2 regions of the Gordonia liuliyuniae genome follow, and region 1 is predicted to be linked to the other one. Evidence: riboswitches for the same ligand, from Rfam matches in the RefSeq annotation. Region 1 holds a riboswitch; the other holds the start of a gene.
The links. Region 1 has a riboswitch for cyclic di-AMP ahead of L5G33_RS00070 (transglycosylase family protein). Riboswitches for the same ligand answer to the same signal wherever they lie in the genome.
Positions count from the first base shown of each region.

Region 2: another riboswitch for cyclic di-AMP. It lies ahead of L5G33_RS12700 (C40 family peptidase); the one in region 1 lies ahead of L5G33_RS00070 (transglycosylase family protein).

Region 1 covers NZ_JAKKOR010000001.1:15,140-23,729, forward strand. The annotation lists gene L5G33_RS00060 (helicase-associated domain-containing protein) at 1-529, opposite strand, end outside; gene L5G33_RS00065 (hypothetical protein) at 697-876, opposite strand; gene L5G33_RS00070 (transglycosylase family protein) at 1,098-1,718, opposite strand; cyclic di-AMP (ydaO/yuaA leader) riboswitch at 1,724-1,911, opposite strand; gene L5G33_RS00075 (flavin reductase family protein) at 2,184-2,702, opposite strand; gene L5G33_RS00080 (hypothetical protein) at 2,699-2,908, opposite strand; gene L5G33_RS00085 (cold-shock protein) at 3,028-3,450, shown strand; gene L5G33_RS00090 (DUF2771 family protein) at 3,538-4,131, opposite strand; gene L5G33_RS00095 (MFS transporter) at 4,216-6,132, opposite strand; gene L5G33_RS00100 (DUF3027 domain-containing protein) at 6,222-7,007, shown strand; gene L5G33_RS00105 (sacsin N-terminal ATP-binding-like domain-containing protein) at 6,988-8,590, shown strand, end outside.
Region 2 covers NZ_JAKKOR010000009.1:182,351-190,940, reverse strand. The annotation lists gene L5G33_RS12705 (DEDD exonuclease domain-containing protein) at 1-1,127, opposite strand, end outside; cyclic di-AMP (ydaO/yuaA leader) riboswitch at 1,696-1,887, shown strand; gene L5G33_RS12700 (C40 family peptidase) at 1,906-2,475, shown strand; gene L5G33_RS12695 (C40 family peptidase) at 2,627-3,616, shown strand; gene L5G33_RS12690 (peptidase MA family metallohydrolase) at 3,617-5,029, shown strand; gene L5G33_RS12685 (glycosyltransferase family 4 protein) at 5,029-6,147, shown strand; gene L5G33_RS12680 (AMP-dependent synthetase/ligase) at 6,220-8,016, opposite strand; gene L5G33_RS12675 (hypothetical protein) at 8,150-8,557, shown strand; gene L5G33_RS12670 (SRPBCC family protein) at 8,554-8,590, shown strand, end outside.

The sequences.
Region 1 (8,590 bases):
TGAGGAGTTCGCGCTGCCGCTCGTCGAGGCCGTCGAGTTGAGCCGAGATTTCGTCGGGCTCTCTCGTCGCGATCGGCGCGAGCAGGTGCGGCGCCCGCCATGGCAGGGCCGACGGCAGGTGGATGCCCGCCAGCCAGCTGGTCGTTCTCTTCCCGGTCGACGAGCCGCTAGGCCAGATCAGTGCGAGGTCGGACAGAAGCGACAGTCGTGTATCCACGTCGGAGCGCAGCGCGCGGCGGCCCAGCTTCGACACGATGTCCTCGCGGCTCACCGGTCCGAGTAGTCCGTGGTGGTGTGAGCCGCCTGCGGCGTCGACGAATGCTTCGACGACGGCGACGGCGAGCAGGTCGAGGTCTTCACCGGCCAACGCGATGGATGCGGCCGCCAGGGACCGCTGGGCGAGGACGCCGGTTCCGCGCGGCGGTGGGGATGCGAGGTCGGGTCGTCGGACCAGGAGCTCGACGAGTCGGGCGTCCGTTCGGCTCGCCAGCTCGTCGGCGCAACTGCGCAGCGGGAGGTCCGGACTCATTCGATCCATGTTACCGACCTGGGTCGGGCCGGCCCCGACTCGCTCGCGCATGGAGTAGAGAACCGGCGGTGGACTGGAGGGCGGCGGGAGTAGAACCGGTGACGGCGCGCGAAGACCCCCGCTCGATGAGCGGGGGTCTTCGCGGTCAGATCTTTGCTAGAAGAAGATCAGCGGTTGACGACAGTCTTCGCGTGCACGTAGGGCAGGTCGTCGGCGGGCAGCGGGAACTCCGAGTCGCCGAACGGTGAGAGAGCACCGGGCAGGTGCGCGAGGAACTCCGTCACTGCGTGGTCGTCGCCGGTCTCTTTCGGCCAGCCATTGTCCACGTATCCATTCTTCTTAGCCACGCCGCTTATTCTGCCATGTCGACACGGGGAAGGCCCACAGACCCTCGGTTCTCTCGCGGAGCGCCCTCGGTCTTCTCGCGGAGCGCCCTCGGTCTTCTCGCGGAGCGCCCTCGGTCTTCTCGCGGAGCGCCCTCGGTCTTCTCGCGGAGCGCACCGTGGGCGCGACGACGAAGGCCCCCGCTCGGTGAGCGGAGGCCGTCATCGGAAAGATCTGGTTCAGATCAGAACGGGAGCAGGTGCTTGTTCTGGTTGAACAGCTTGACCTGGTCCGGGGTCAGCTCGTAGCCGCTGTCCTTGGCGGCCTTCCAAGCGTTGCGGACCTCGGGGCTGACGTTGGCGTCGGCGAGCTCGTCGTCGACCTGGCCCTTGACGTCATCGCTGGTCTTGGCTTCGGTGCCCGTCTTGTCCTGCTTGTTCGGCGCCTCGGGGGCTGCCTTCTGCGGGGTGGCGGGAGCGGTGCGCTGCGTCGGGCCCGAGAGGACGCCGCCGCAGGTCGGCCATGCGCCGTTGCCCTGCGAGGCGAGGACGCGCTCGCCGACGGCGATCTGCTGGTCACGGGTCGCCTGATCGGCGGTCGGAGCGTACTGGGTGCCGCCGTGTGCGGCCCAGGTGCTCGGGCTGAACTGGAGGCCGCCGTGGTAGCCGTTACCGGTGTTGATCGACCAGTTGCCGCCCGACTCGCACTGCGCGACCTGGTTCCACTCGGAGTCGGTCGCGGCGGAGGCCTGGCCGCCGCCGAGAAGTGCGGCGCCGCCGCCGATGCCGCCGAGGACGACGGAGGTCGCAGCGATCTTGGCGAAAGTCTTGGTGTTGGTCGTCTGCTTGGCGTGACGTCCGGACATGTGTTTTTTCCTCTCTCCACGCGCCTACGAGGTGAGCTGTCGGGTTCGGGCGAGAGGTGCCCGGTCTCGATGTTCGGCTGGTAGCCGACGCCAGAGACTTAACCCCAAGGCGGTCGATCGCTCGTCCGCCGGGTCTCACGGGGAGATGGTGGGTCCCCCGTCCTCGCTCCTGAATGTTCGTCATGCGGTCTCTTTCAGCGGAGCGAGGCTTGGCGCGGCAGAAAGAGGCTGTTCGGTTCGGTTGTCGATCACCTGGTGGATGACCGCCCTGAACACTACGGCCGAGTAGGGCTCGATTTCATCGTCTTGCGCTCGGTGATTTTCATACCCTGAAAGGCGCGTTTCGGACGCGATAGTGCGTCTGCGCAGTTCACGCCACTAGTACCCGGTCCGTGTCCGGTTCGTTATGAGGTCGTTATGTGACAAGGATCACGTGCAGATTGAGACGCGGAGCACGTCGCGCGCTCAGGATTGCGCCCGACGTGCCTCGAGAGCGCGGAACGTCGAGGCGTGGAACACCAGCGGGTCGACGCTCGGGTCGCTGCGCAACGCATGGATCTGGAGCAGGACGACGAGGTGGTCGCCTGCCGGGACCTCCTGTAGCACGGAACACTCGAGTTGAGCGGCCGCGCCGGCGATGAACAGCGCGCCGGAGTCGGTAATCGACCGGTGGACGTCATCGAATCGTGATTCGGGCGGCCCGGCCAGTCGGCGGCACGCATCACCCTGATGGGAGGCGAAGACGCTCACGCCCAGACGGTCGGCGGTCACCAGCCGCGGCCACGTCGACGAACCATCGCGCACGCACACCGACACCAACGGCGGGTCGAGAGAGACTGTGGTGAACGAGCTCGCCGACATGCCGATGTCGTCGCCGTCCGATGTGCGCCGACAGACCGCAACGACTCCCGTGGGGAAGCAGCTGTACGCCTGCTTGAGTGCCCCGTGGTCGGACACCGACACCAGCGGCGTCGTACCGGTCACCGGCTGCGCCTGCCGGACAGCAGAGCGAAGACCAGGCCGAGGACGAATCCGAGGGGGGCGCACAGTGCGAGCAGGTACACGGTCACCACGACCGCTTGATTGCTGTCGCGGACAGCGGGCAGCAGAAGCGCCAACGATGCGATCATGCCGACGGCGAACAGCACCACGGCCACCATCAGCAGGCGAGAGGACTTGTGGGTCTGCATGCAGTCCACGGTAATCCAGGCGGTAGAATCGGACACCACGCGCCTCGCGTCGCACTGCCAGCGGCTCCGGAGGCGCATACGTGATTCTTAGGCAGATGAACGAGTTGAGGGTGAGTGCTGTGCCAAGCGGCCGAGTGAAGTGGTACGACGCCGACAAGGGCTTCGGATTCCTGTCGCAGGACGACGGCGAGGACGTGTACGTCCGCGCGTCGGCGCTCGGGGACGACGCCCCCGAACTGAAGGCCGGTCAGCGAGTCGAGTTCGACATGGCAGCCGGACGACGCGGCCCGCAGGCGCTGCGCGTCACGGTGCTCGAACCCGCGCCGAGCGTCGTCAAGAACACCCGTGAGGCTCGTCGCGAGAAGCGTCCGGACGTCAAGCGGATGAGCCCCGACGAGTTGCACGGCGTGGTCGCGGATCTGATCACCCTGCTCGAGGGCACTGTGCAACCGGGCCTGCGCAACGGCCGGTACCCGGACCGCAAGACGGCCCAACGGATCTCCGAGGTGGTGCGCGGCGTCACCCGCGAGTTGGACCGCTGAGTGACACCGGGCAGCACACGACAGACCAGAACGACCCCGTCCTCGGACGGGGTCGTTCTGTGTTCGCCGGTCGGGCGGGACCGCCGGTCAGTTGCGGCGGTCCGCCAACTCGGTGCTGTTCGGGATCGTGAACCCATCGGGGACGGTGTCGATCGTGTATGTCCCGCGCATCAGGATGGAGCCGTCGAGTGAGTCCATCCCGTCGGGTGCGTCCTGCAGGACGGTTGACACCGACCACACCTGGATGCCCAACAGGACGGCGTCGGGGCGGCTGACGAACTTCTTCGTGAACGTGCTCTCGGAGGGTTCGACGTCGAAGACGCGGTACGTGCCGCGCGGCGTCGCGTACTGCGCGATCGCCATCCACGGCCCGTCGGCGACCTCGTGCGGCACCGAGACCAGAACAGTGCTGCCGATCGGGGCGGGCGCGCGCTGCACGTTCACCGGAAGCTGTTGTACGCGACGGGGATCGGCCGGTCGGCAGTCGGTCATGTCGATCTCGCACCAGTAGTCCGGCTCGGCTCGCACCAGATCGTCGCCCGCCTGCACCGACACCGTCGGCAGCGGGTCCGAGTTGTCGGTCACCACCAGGACGGTGGTGAGAGCGGCGATGGCGACGACCACGACGGCGACTGCCGCAGTGAGCTTCGCCAGCACCTTCTTGTCTCCGGGTTGCAGCACGAGTGAATCCTTCGTCGATCGGTGGGGCTGGCGGCTATGGGGGTGGCGGCTATGGGGGGCTGGCGGATTGGGAGCTGGGGACTGTCAGCGAGTGGTGCGACGGGTCGGCGCGGCGCTCGGCGGCGGCGGACCCTGCGCGGCGAACGGGACGGTCGGCGCGGCGTGGTCAGGTCGACGACCGCCGACCCCGGGCACCAGGGTGGAGCCCCGGCTGGTCAGCAGGGTCTGGACGAAGCCGATGCCGACGAGGGCGGCGATGACGGTGAAGCCGATCCAGATGTCCGTGGGCAGCACCACGCCGAGACTGGCTCCGAGGACCCAGCACAACTGCAGGACGGTCTCCGAGCGGCCGAACGCCGATGCCCGCGACTCGTCGGGCAGATCGTTCTGGATCGACGAGTCCATGCACACCTTCGCGATGGCGCTCGTCGCCGAGCCGGTGAAGCCCGCGACAACGACTAGGAGCAGCGAGCCGAAGATCGCGGCGAGCACACATGCGACGAAGGTGGCGGCGGTCGCCAAGATCACGATCCGGGTCGGATTCTTGAGTTCGATCCGGGTGCCGAGTCCGTTGCCGACGAAGTTTCCGACACCGGCGGCCGCGCCGACGGCGCCGAGCATCAACATCTGCTGCCAGCCGGACGTGTCGGGCTGGGCCTTCGCATAGAACGCGATGTACAGCGTCAGGAATCCGGTGAGGATGCGGATCGTGCCGTTGCCCCAGAGGCCGACGATCACGGTGCGGCCGAGCGGCTGCCGCATCTTGCTGGCCAGCTCGCGGGAGAAGCTGCCTCCCTTCGACGGCGCGGCCTCCTCGGCCGTCGGATCGCCGCGGTAGGTGAGCGTGGTCGGGACTTCGCCCTCGGTGACCTCGACCCACGAGGGAATCTTCATGCAGAAGTAGGCGCCCGCGGCGGCCACCAGACAGAGCCAGATCATCGCGCCGGGAACGTGGAACGGCAGTGTTTTCGCGAGGAGAATCTCCAAGAGGCCTGCGATCGCTCCGCCGACCATGGTGCCCGCCACCAGGCCGAACACGGTCAGACGGGAGTTGACGCGCACCAGGTCGATGGACGGTGGCAGCACACGCGGCGCGACCGCCGATTTGAGGACACCGAACGATTTCGACAGGACCATCAAACCGAGTGCGCATGGATAGAGCACCCACGGTTTGTATTCGACCTGCATCGTGTCCGAGTTCCACGACGAGTTGACGATGATCAGCAGTCCCAACACGACGCGGAGCCCGAAGGTCGTCGCCATCGCGATCCGCCGACCGTGCTGTAACCGGTCCAGGATCGGGCCGATGAGCGGTGCGATGAACGCGAACGGGGCGATCGTGATCGCCAGATAGAGTCCGACGCTGACCTTCGACTCGCTGGTCGCCGCCGCGAAGAACAACGTGTTGGCGAGGGCGATCGCCATCGCGGCGTCGGCCGCGGTGTTCGCGATCACCGGGAGGGTGAGCGCGGTCAACCCTGAACGGTCGGCACCGTCGGCCGTCGCGGCGCGGTGCACCATCTTGGCGCCCAACGAGGTGAAGTACTTGGACCGGCGCGCCATCACGCGGACGACGGTCACCTTCTCCGGTGGCACGTACTCGGCGTCGCCGGCGAGTCGCTTCCGGCGCTTGCCCGACTTCGCGTCGATCGCCTCGGTCTGCGCGTCGTACGCCTCGTCCTGCGGCGGCAGCGGCGGCAGATGCGGATTGTGTGTGCGCGGCGGCAGATACGCCCCGCTCGCCGGGCGCGCCTGGTCGTGTCGCTGGTCGCGCCGCGAGTCGTCGTACGCGGGATCGCCATTCGACCCGGGAGCGTCGAACCGGCGCGTCGGGGTGCGGCGCGGTCGGCGAGGGCTGTCGGCGGGGTAGTTGGTCTGCCCCGGATGCGGGGCAGGGCGACGGGGCCGTCGGGCCTGCGCGTCCCCGTTGCGCTGCGTCTCCTGAGGAGGGCGCGGGCGACCGCCTGGCCCGCGGTCGTCACGAGATCCACGGGTGTTCACACCCTCGATTGTTCCTCATCGGTGAGACAACGCGACGCAGGGACGTGCCTGACGTGCGTCGAGGGGGCCGACTATTGCACACTGGACAGGTGAGTGTTGCTATCTCTTCGCCCCGACTCGTCGACGCTGTCGACGTCGCCCGCGCTGCCCTGGTCGCCGAGGGCGAACAGCCCGGCGCCCATACCGGGGTGACCGCGGAAGGCGATTACGCCGCCGCGCACTACTTCGACGCGCAGCTCACCGGCTACCGAGGCTGGCAGTGGTGCGTCGTCGTCGCCGGTGCGCCGGAATCGTCAGAGGTCACCGTCAGCGAGGTGGCGCTCCTGCCTGCCGGCGACGCATTGCTGGCACCCGACTGGGTCCCGTGGGTGCAGCGCGTGGCGCCGGGCGACCTGGGGCCCGGTGATCTGCTCGCCGCCCCGGCCGACGATCCGCGACTGGTCCCCGGGCAGGTCGACACGCAGGACGTGAGCCTGCTCGACGCCGACGAGGTCGGCCAGGTGTCGGCGGAGATCGGGCTCGGACGCGAACGGCTCCTGTCGCTCGAAGGCCGGGCCGACGCCGCCCAGCGCTGGTACGACGGTGACTTCGGTCCGGCGTCGCCGATGGCGCGGAACGCGCGCCACGCGTGCGGCACCTGCGGCTTCTACCTACCGGTCGCCGGAGCGCTGCACTCCGGATTCGGGGTGTGCGCCAACGAGTTCTCCGCTGACGGGCACGTGGTCTCCGCCGAGTACGGCTGCGGCGCCCACTCGGACGTGAAGGCGCCGTCGGGGAGCGGAAGCCCCGCGTACGACGCGTTCGACGACGGCGCCATCGAAGTGGTCGCCCGACCTGCCGAGTCCGTCGGATCCGATGGCCCGGCCGACTCCTGACCCTTTCGGAACCGCCGACCTGCGCGCGGCGACCCTGCAGACGTGGCGGTCGTCGCACACGCGGATGGCCGAGGACGCCGCGGCCGAACGCGAACTGTCCGACATCGGGTACCGCGGACGTCTCCTGACCGAACTGGCCGCCAACGCCGCGGACGCCGCCGTCGAGAGCGACGGACACCTGTCGATCACCCGCGACGGCACCGTGCTGCGCTTCGCGAACACCGGGGTTCCGCTGACCCGCGACGGAGTGGAATCGCTGACTGCGCTACGCGTCTCGCCGAAACCGTCACTGGGCGCGCAGACCGTCGGCCACTTCGGCGTCGGCTTCCGGTCGACGGCTTTCGCCGACCGAGTGACGGTCGCGTCGACCAGCGGTTCCATCGAGTTCGACCGGCAGCGCAGCGCCGCCGAGATCGGCTCAGACGAGGTGCCTGCCCAACGCCTCGCCTGGCCGTCCGACGCGGTGCCGCCGGCGGGTTTCACCACCCAGGTGTCGGTCGATGCGGGCGCCGCCGCGGCGACCCTGTACGCCGGATTCGCCGAACAGGTGCCGGATTTGCTGCTCGAACTGCCCGCGCTGAGCCGGATCGATGTCGGCGGCGAGTCATTCCAGAGGCAGACGGACGGTGACCGGATCGACATCGTCCGGAACGGCGAGGCCCTCGCGCGATGGCTGGTCGCGCGCGCCGGATCGACCAGGTGGATGGTCCCGACGCGACTGGACGCGGACGGTCGCATCGTTCCGGTCGACGGCGACGTCCTGCGCAGTCCCACCGCGACCGCCGTCCGGCTCGCGCTGCCCGCACGCGTCATCACCCACCTTCCGTTGACGCCGGACCGTCGAGATGTGCACCCCGACGCGGACGTCTCGTCGGCCGCCGCAGGCTATACCGAGCTCGTCGCGCTGGCGCCGATCGATCAGCGGCACCACCTGATCCCGCGGCCGACCCTCCCCGCGGGACGGACCGCCGCACGGCTGCACGAGCAGGTCCTCGCCGATCTGCGGGTCGCGCGGTGGGCGGCGACGGCGGGCGGAGACGCGCTCGCCCCCGAACGTGCGTGGGTGCTGCCCGGACTGTCCGACGGTCTCGGCTCGGTTCTGGCCGATGTCCTCGACCCGCTCGCGCATCCCGACCTCTCCCACCCGGCGGGTGCGGCGGCCCTCGTCCGGTCAGGGGCCCGACAGATCGGTCTCGCCGACCTCGCCGACGAACTGTCCGCCGTGCAGCGGGAGCCGTCGTGGTGGCGGAGTCTGTACGCCGAGCTCGCGGTGCTCGTGCAGACCGGCGACGACGCGGCCGAGCTCGGCGCGCTGCCGATCCCGCGCGCAGACGGTCGGACGCATCGAGGCGCGCGCGGTTTGTTCGTCCTCGACGAACTCGTGCACGCGACCGGCCGGGTGCAGCCCCCGGACTGGCTGCCGCTCGTGCATCCCGACGCATACGACCCACTGCTCGACCGGCTCGGTCTGGAACACTGCGGGGTCGCCGACGCGCTCGCCGACCCGGCGCTGCGCGCGGCGATCGACACCGCGGACACCCACGAGGAGTTGTCGGCGGCGGTCCTGGACTTGATCGTCCTCG
Region 2 (8,590 bases), on a different contig from region 1:
TCACCCGGACACCAGTGGTGGTCGGCGCGCTTGAGGTTCTGTGTGCAGCTGCGCAATCCGGCCGCCGCGCTGATGACGTCGGCGACGTCGGCGGCGACTGTGCGGCTGTGCACGGGCCCGATCGCGTCCGGTACGGGCGTCCGGCTGACGGACAGGCGAGGAAACCGTTCGCGGGTGAGATTGACCCACCACCCGCGGTGCGGGTTGCGGGACCGCCTGTTGTACACGGGTTTGTGTGCGGCCAGGAGTGTCAGTTCGCGTACGCCTGCCTCGAGGTCGTGTGCGCACACGACGTGCTCGACGCGTTCGGCGAGCGCGACCATCTCGCTCATCCGGGCACGCGTGTCCGACCCCGAGAAGTATGAGGAGACGCGGCGACGAAGATCCACCGCCGTCCCGACATAGAGGACTTCGTCGCTCGGTCCGCGAAACAGATAAACGCCGGGGCTCCGCGGCAGACCGGTCGCCATCGAACGTTTGGCCCGCATCGCGGGCGTCGCACGCGGGAGGTAGTCGGTGAGATCCCGATAGGTGTGCACTCCGCGGTTCCCGACCCGTTCGAGCAGCCGATGGAACACGTCGACGGTCGCGCGGGCGTCGTCGAGCGCGCGGTGGGTCGGGCGAACCGACACCTCGAACAGGTCGGCCAACGCCGACAGCTTGACGCTCGGCGCCTCCTCCCGGGTGAGGATGCGCCGCGCCATCGCCACCGTGCACAGGGACGTGGTGAACGGCCACGGCAGATCCATCCTCGCGGCTGCCTTGCGGAGGAACGCGGTGTCGAAGCGCGCGTTGTGCGCGACGAGAATCGCGCCCTGCGCGAACTCCGCGAACGCGGGCAGTACTTCTTCTATGGGTGGCGCGTCGTAGGTCATCGCGGTGGTGATCCCGGTGAGCGCGACGATCTGCGGCGGAATCGCACGGCCCGGGTCGACGAGCGTTGCGAACTCCCCAAGGACCTCGCCGCCCCGGATCTTGACGGCCCCGATCTCGGTGATGGCGTCGGTCTCCGAGCTTCCGCCGGTCGTCTCCAGATCGACGACGACGAGCGTCGTGTCGAACAAAGATCTGTCGGCGAACTCGTCGTCATCGTCGAGGTCGGCGAACGAGAGCTGTCCGGTGGTCATGGACCGCACGCTAGGGGACCCCTCTGACATCGAACGTCCGCCGAGGCGCCGGGTCGCACCCGAGCGCGACTGTCGAACGAAACTGTCGGAGGGGATTCGTAGTCTGCACCTGAGGTCGAGATAATCCGACCTCCTCGCGACACGCCGGCACCGGCGGAACGCGCGAAGATCGTGCCAACGAACATCAAATGAGAGGCGGATCACAATGCGAATCGACTGCGCCACCTGTCCGGCCCGGAATCGCGAATGCGACGGGTGCATGATGCAAGTCCTGTTCGACCCTGTCACCAGTGCATATGGCTCCGACGGCGACTCGGCGGAGATTGCGTCCGCCGTTGATGTGTTCGTTGCCACAGGCATGATTTCGGACGAATCGGCACGCAGTGCAATAGCTGCTGTCTCTGCAGGTCACCGCGCATTCGAGCCGGATGCGCGGGACTGGCTCCGTGCGGTCTGACACGACGGTGTGTCGCATTCGTGTCGAGGCTGGTGGACATCGGCGGCAGGGTTTCGTAATCTTTTCGAGACTTTCCACTCAGGGTGATCAACCAGTTACTGGGAGACATCCGGAGGGTCACCGCCTAATCGCCTTCACCCTCCGAAGGCGAACCGGGGAACCACTTCTTTCACGGGCGTGTGAAAACGCGCCGGCGAATCGGGGTGAATCGCGGTCGCAGGTCGCCTAGATCTACGGACGCGTAGGGCCATCTCTTCCGGCCCGAACCCGACAGCTAACCCGGTCGGCGGTCAGGGAGACAACAAGGAGTTCTGAAGTTCAGTGGCTAAACACCGTTTGGACAAGCCCGGCGCCGGCCGCAAGGTCGCCACGACTGCGGTAGTCGCAGGCTCGATCGCCATCGGCGGGTCGCTTGCGCTCGCAGCTGGCCCCGCGGACGCCGCGCCGATCAACATCCCGGGCGTCGGCAAGTTCGACGTCCCCGAGAATCTGCTTCCGAAGGTGCCGAAGGTCAACCCGCAGGGTCCGATCGGCACACCGCAGCAGGTGCGTGCCCAGAAGGCACTGCACTACGCGGAGTCGAAGATCGGCTCGCCGTATGTGTACGGCGCTTCCGGCCCCAGCGCTTTCGACTGCTCCGGACTGACCTCATGGGCATACCGGCAGGCAGGCAAGACCATCCCTCGTGACAGCTACGGCCAGATGGGCGGCGGCACCTCGATCGCCTCGCTCGCAGCCGCACGTCCCGGTGACGTCCTCGTGTTCAACGGTGGCGGCCACGTCGGCCTGTACGCGGGCAACGGCATGTTCGTCCACGCCTCGACCGAAGGCGTGCCCGTCAAGCGTGACAAAGTCAAGAACTGGAGCGTGACGAGCATCCGCCGCTACTGAGCGGTGACGGCCGTCGTGAGCTCTTGAACCGGGCGGGCCATGCGCGATATGCGTGTGGACCCGCCCGTTCGGTATTAAGGAACATGTGGTGGATCAGAGGAATCGAAGGGCCGGACGCCGGACGGCTCGCGCGACCGCGCTCGGCGCGGTGATGTTGGCGACCGTGTCGCTGGCTCCGGTCGCACCCGAGGCGGCTGCGGAGCCGTCGCGCAACGCGAACCAGATCCTGACCCACTACCGTGAACTCTCCCGCGACGCGGAGCGGACCACCGAATCGATGAACAAGGCGCAGCACGAGTACGACGTGCAGCGCAAGACTGTCATCGTGCAACGGCGCGCATCGGCGAAAGCGAGCAAGAAGCTCGACGCGATGAGCGAGCAGATGGCGTCGGCGCAGGAGAAGGTCGACGCACTCGCCCGCGCCAGCTACCGTGGGGCGCGCGTTAACCGCCTCTACGCGATGCTCGTCAGCGACTCCCCACAGAGCCTCCTGGACAATATGTCGGGTCTCGAGGTCATGTCGCGGCAGTCGGCGGCCGACCTGCGGTCGATCACGGCGGTCGCCCGTAAGACGCGGGAAGCCAAAGCGAACGCCGACAAGTCGGCCCGGGACGCCAGCGAAGCCGTCGCTGTCGCGGAGAAGCAGCGCGGTCGCCTGCAGGCCAAACAGGCCGACCTCCAGCTCGAAGCGGTCCAGATCCGGGCCATCTACAAGTCGCTGACCGGCAGGCAGCTCGCTGCCCTCCGTGGACCGAAGTACAAGTTCGACGCGAGCGCCGTCCCCAAGGGGACGTCCCCAGCGCTCGTCGCTCTTCAAGCCGCGATCTCCCGGATCGGCGACCCGTACGTGTGGGGCGCGACCGGGCCCCACCAGTTCGACTGTTCGGGACTGATGCTGTGGGCGTACAAACAAGCGCACAAGACCATTCCGCGCACCAGCGAGGCACAGCTCGGCGGCGGCACACCGGTCGACCGCAACGACCTCAAACCAGGCGACCTCATCATTTACTACCCGGACGCCTCCCACGTCGGCATGTACGTCGGCGATGGTTTCGTCGTCCACGCCTCGACGTTCGGTGTCCCCGTGGCCGTCGTCCCCGTCGACAAAGCGGGCCCGTACAACGCTGCGCGACGGTACTGAGTGGCCGCCGTCGCGCCTCGTACCGCAGCGGCGGCTGTCGCAGTCGCGTTGGCCGTCGTCGGAACGGTCGCCGGGTGCTCGGACTCGTCCGACCAGTCGAGCACCTCGTCGACCAGTGTCGCGTCGACGCCCCTCAACCCGTTTGAACAGCAGCGGACCGACGGAGTCGGCGCTCTGCTCGACGAGCTCTCGTCGGTGCTCCGGACCGGTGATCGCGGCGGAGTCGACGCGCTGATCGACGATGCGGCGCCCCAGTCGATCATCGACCGCATGCACACCGTTGCCGCAGCGTTCGCGCCGGGCAAGAACCGCGGACGGCGGGGAGGCGCACTCGCGACGACATCGTTCAGCTACCGCGTGGCGCCGAGTGACGGGCCCGAATGGCAGGTCGATCCGGCGCTGGCCGCCAAGGTCGACGAGGCCGGATCGAGCGACACGTGGGTGACGCCCGTCGAACTCACCTACGCGCTCGGCGGCTCGTCGACGCCGGGCCTCGCCGAACCCGAAGTGACGCTGACCGAGACGATGGTCTTCGCCCGTTACGGCGACGACTGGAAGGTGCTCGGCGACGCGTCGGCCGCAGTGGATCCCCGGCCGACGACGACCGGGCCGCAGCCGCCCGCCGAAGTCGGGCCGTGGGAGTTCACGGGGCTGGCCGCGGCGGACGTCCACACGGCGGGCGGCACCTCGCCGGTCCTCTCATACCCGAACACCGAGAAGGCGGTCACGCGTATCGAGTCGATCCTGCCGAAGGCGGTCGCCGCGGTCAGCAAGTTCTGGGGTGACGATTGGACGCAGAAGGCCGCGATCATCGCGACCGGCGACCAGAACGAGTTCTCCGGTCTGACCCGCACGGCCGCGAGCGATACCGCGGTGGCGGCGGCGGCCACTGTGTTCTCGCGCATCGACAGGCGTACCGACCAGGTCATCGGACAGCGAATCGTGCTCTCGCCCAACGCTGTCGACCTATCCGAACCGGCGCTCGCCGTCGTTCTGCGGCACGAACTCATGCATGTCGCGACGCGACTGACCACGTCGGAGATCTCTCCGATGTGGTTGACCGAAGGCGTCCCCGAGTACGTCGGACGGAGTGGGACGTATCGCGAGTTTGTCGACGCCGCACCGGATCTCGCGGTGGAAGTGGCGGCAGGCCGAGTTCCGAAGAAGCTGCCGGTCGACTCGGACTTCGCGGTCGACACCGACGCCGCTCGCGTCGCCTACCAGAGTGCGTGGTCGTTCGCCGCGTTCATCGCCGACAAGTACGGCGAACCCAAGCTCAAAGACATGTACCGCAAGATGACCGCTGCCGGCGACACCCCAGCGATGGACGCCGCGATGAAGACGGCAGTCGGGCACGACAAGAATGCGTTGGTGAAGCAGTGGCAGACATGGTTGCGCGTCCAGGCCAGATGATGGGGACGACGCTGCTGGTGACGAACGATTTTCCGCCGCGGGCCGGCGGCATCCAGTCATACCTCGAGAACCTGCTGCGCTTCGTCCCGCCGGAGAACGTCGTCGTGTACGCGCCGAAATGGAAGGGGTCCGACGAGTACGACGCCGCGGCCCCGTACCCGATCGTGCGGCACCGTACGTCGCTGATGCTCCCGACCCCGTTCGTCGCGCGCCGGGCCGCGCGACTGGTGCGCGAGCACGACGTCCACACCGTCTGGTTTGGTGCGGCAGCCCCGCTCGCGGTCCTCGCGCCGCGGCTGCGCAAGGCGGGCGCTCGCCGTATCGTCGCCAGCACCCACGGTCACGAGGTCGGCTGGTCGATGCTCCCCGGAGCGCGCCAGGTGCTGCGGTACATCGGCGTCCACACCGATGTCGTCACCTATGTCAGCAGGTACACGCGTGGGCGCTTCTCCTCAGCGTTCGGGCGGGACGCCGCACTCGAGTACGTGCCGTGCGGGGTGGACACGGACCGGTTCGCGCCCGACGCTGCCGCCCGGACGGAACTGCGGGAGCGATACGGGATCGGTGACGCACCGGTCGTGCTGTGCCTGTCTCGGCTGGTGCCCCGCAAAGGTCAAGACGTGCTGGTCCAGGCGTGGCCGTCGATTCTGCGGGAGGTGCCGGATGCCCAGCTGATGATCGTCGGCGGCGGACCGTACGGTGATCGCCTCCGTGAACTGGCCGCGAAGACCGGAGTGGCCGACTCGGTGACGTTCACCGGATCGGTGCCTGCCGACGAACTGCCGAAGCACCACGCAATGGCCGACGTGTTCGCGATGCCGACCCGTACGCGTGGCGGCGGACTCGACGTCGAAGGTCTCGGCATCGTCTTCCTCGAGGCGTCCGCGAGCGGAGTGCCCGTCGTCGCAGGCGATTCGGGCGGCGCACCCGAGACAGTCCACGACGGGGTGACCGGCACAGTCGTCGACGGCCGCGACCGGGAGCGGGTCGCCGAGGCGATCACGACGCTCCTGAAAGACACCGAGCTGGCGGCTGCGATGGGCGCGAAGGGTCGTGCGTGGATCGTCCAGCACTGGCAGTGGCGGCAGCAGGCCGCCCGGCTGATGCGCTTGCTCTAGCAGGTGGATTTCTGACTGCCGTGCGACGGGCGGAGCCGAGAGTTCGACTCCGCCCGATCGGCAAGGAGCACCCTACTTCGTGTACAGGGCTTCGATGTCGTCGGCGAAGTTCTCGGCGACGACGTTGCGCTTGACCTTCAGCGTCGGCGTGAGTTCTCCGGTCTCCTCGGTGAAGTCGCTCGGCAGGATCCGGAACTTCTTGATCGCCTCCGCGTGGGAGACGCTCTCGTTGGCCAAATCGATAGCGGCTTGAACTTCGGTGACAAGTTCGACGTCGTCTGCCAGGTCCGCGACCGAAGCGCCTGCGTCCTTGCCGTTGCGTGCCTTCCAACCCTCGAACGTCTCGGGGTCGATCGTGATGAGCGAAGCGATGAACGGCTTCTGGTCGCCGACGATCATCGCCTGCGACACCAGCGCATGCGTGCGGACGAGGTCCTCCATCGGCGCGGGGGACACGTTCTTGCCACCGGCGGTGACGATGATCTCCTTCTTCCGGCCGGTGATCGACAGGTAGCCGTCGGCGTCGAGGGTCCCGATGTCCCCGGTGTGGAACCATCCGTCGGTGAGCGCAGCGGCCGTCGCCTCGTCGTTGTGCCAGTACCCGGAGAACACGACCTCGCCGGACAACAGGACTTCGCCGTCGTCGGCGATGCGGACCGCGTTGCCGGGCAGCGGGCGTCCGACAGTGCCCACCCGCACCTCGTGCGGGGTGTTCACGCAGATCGCGGCGGTCGTCTCGGTGAGACCGTAGCCTTCGTAGACGGGAATGCCCACGCCGCTGAAGAAGTGTCCGAGATGCGGTCCGAGCGGTGCGCCGCCGGAGATCGCGAGCTCGCACCGGCCGCCGAGCGCCGCACGCAGCTTGCGGTAGACGAGCTTGTCGAACAACGCATGCTTACCGCGCAGCACCAGACCCGCATCCGAACCGGCCTTCGAGAACTCGACGGCTGTGTCGGCTGCGAGATCGAAGATCTTGCCCTTGCCCGAATCGTGCGCGCTCTGGCGCGCCGAGTTGAACACCTTCTCGAACACGCGCGGCACCGACAGGATCAGCGAAGGCTGGAACTGCGCGAAGATCGGCAGCAGATCCTTCGTGTTGTTCGTGTAGCCGACCTCGACGCCTGCTTCGATGGCCACCAGGTTGATGGCGCGGGCCAACACGTGAGCCATCGGTAGGAACAGGAGCAGACGCTTCTCGGGTCCGAGGAGCGTGCCCATCGATGACTCGAGGACGCCGCCGATCTCGCCGAGCATGTTGGCGTGCGTGAGCATGCAGCCCTTAGGGCGTCCGGTGGTGCCCGAGGTGTAGATGAGGGTCGCCGGGTCTTGCGATGTCAGGAGGCGGCGGCGGTCGTCGAGCTGCTGGTCGGTGACGGTGGCGCCGCGTTCGGCGAACAGATCGACGATGCCCTCGCCGTTCGGGGCGTCGATTCCGAAGACCTGGACGGCGTCGGTGACCGATTCGAGGCCGTCGACCACCGCGCGGTGCGCAGGCGTCTCGACGACGATCGCGACCGCGCCCGAGTCGCGCAGGATCCAGTCGATCTGCGGGCCCGACGACGAGTCGTAAATCGGGACCGGGACCGCGCCTGCAGACCAGATCGCGAAGTCGATCAGCGTCCACTCGAGACGAGTAGAGGACAGGAGGGCCACGCGGTCGCCCGGCTCGATGCCCGAAGCGATGAATCCCTTGGCGAGCGCCCGGACCCGCTCGACGGCGTCTCCCGCCGACAGAGCGAGCCACTGGTCGCCCTGCTGAATGCGGAACACGGTCTTGCCGGGCGTCGCCGCGGCGATGTCATAAAGGACGTCGGCCGAATTCCGCTCCTTCGGTGTGACGAAACCTGCGGGGACACGGCACTCAGCCATTGAAAACACCTTCCGGAGCGATCTATGTGACAAGACGCGTTGGTCCATCAAGCTGAAGTCTAATCTGCCGTCGGCGGTGTGACGTGCCCGAGGCGGCTTTCCCCTTTCGTCGCCGGTATGTGATGCTGTTTCGGTGACGAGCATCCAGGTGGCCGACGACGCTTTCGTCGCTGCCTCCGTGTCGCTGGCAGGGGTCGTCGTCGGCGACCGCGCCCGCTGGCGTCGGTGGTGGCCGGACCTGACTCTGGAGGTCGCCGAAGATCGAGGCGACGAAGGTGTGCGCTGGCGCGTATCGGGTCCGGTGATCGGCACCATGGAGATCTGGTGCGAGAAGCGGATGGACGGGTTCATCCTCCATTACTTCCTGCACGCCGAGCCCGCAGAACCCCTGCCGGCCGAGCCGCGAGCCTGGCTGGACGCCGTCGCCGAACTCAACCGTGTACGCCGAATCGCCGGAAAGGTGATGGCGTTCGAGGTGAAACAGACTCTGGAAGCCGGTCGCGCGGCAGGTGCGCCCGCAGTCGGGGAGGCCGTGGCATGAGTGACCACACCGAACAGTCGACGGTCGTCGGGG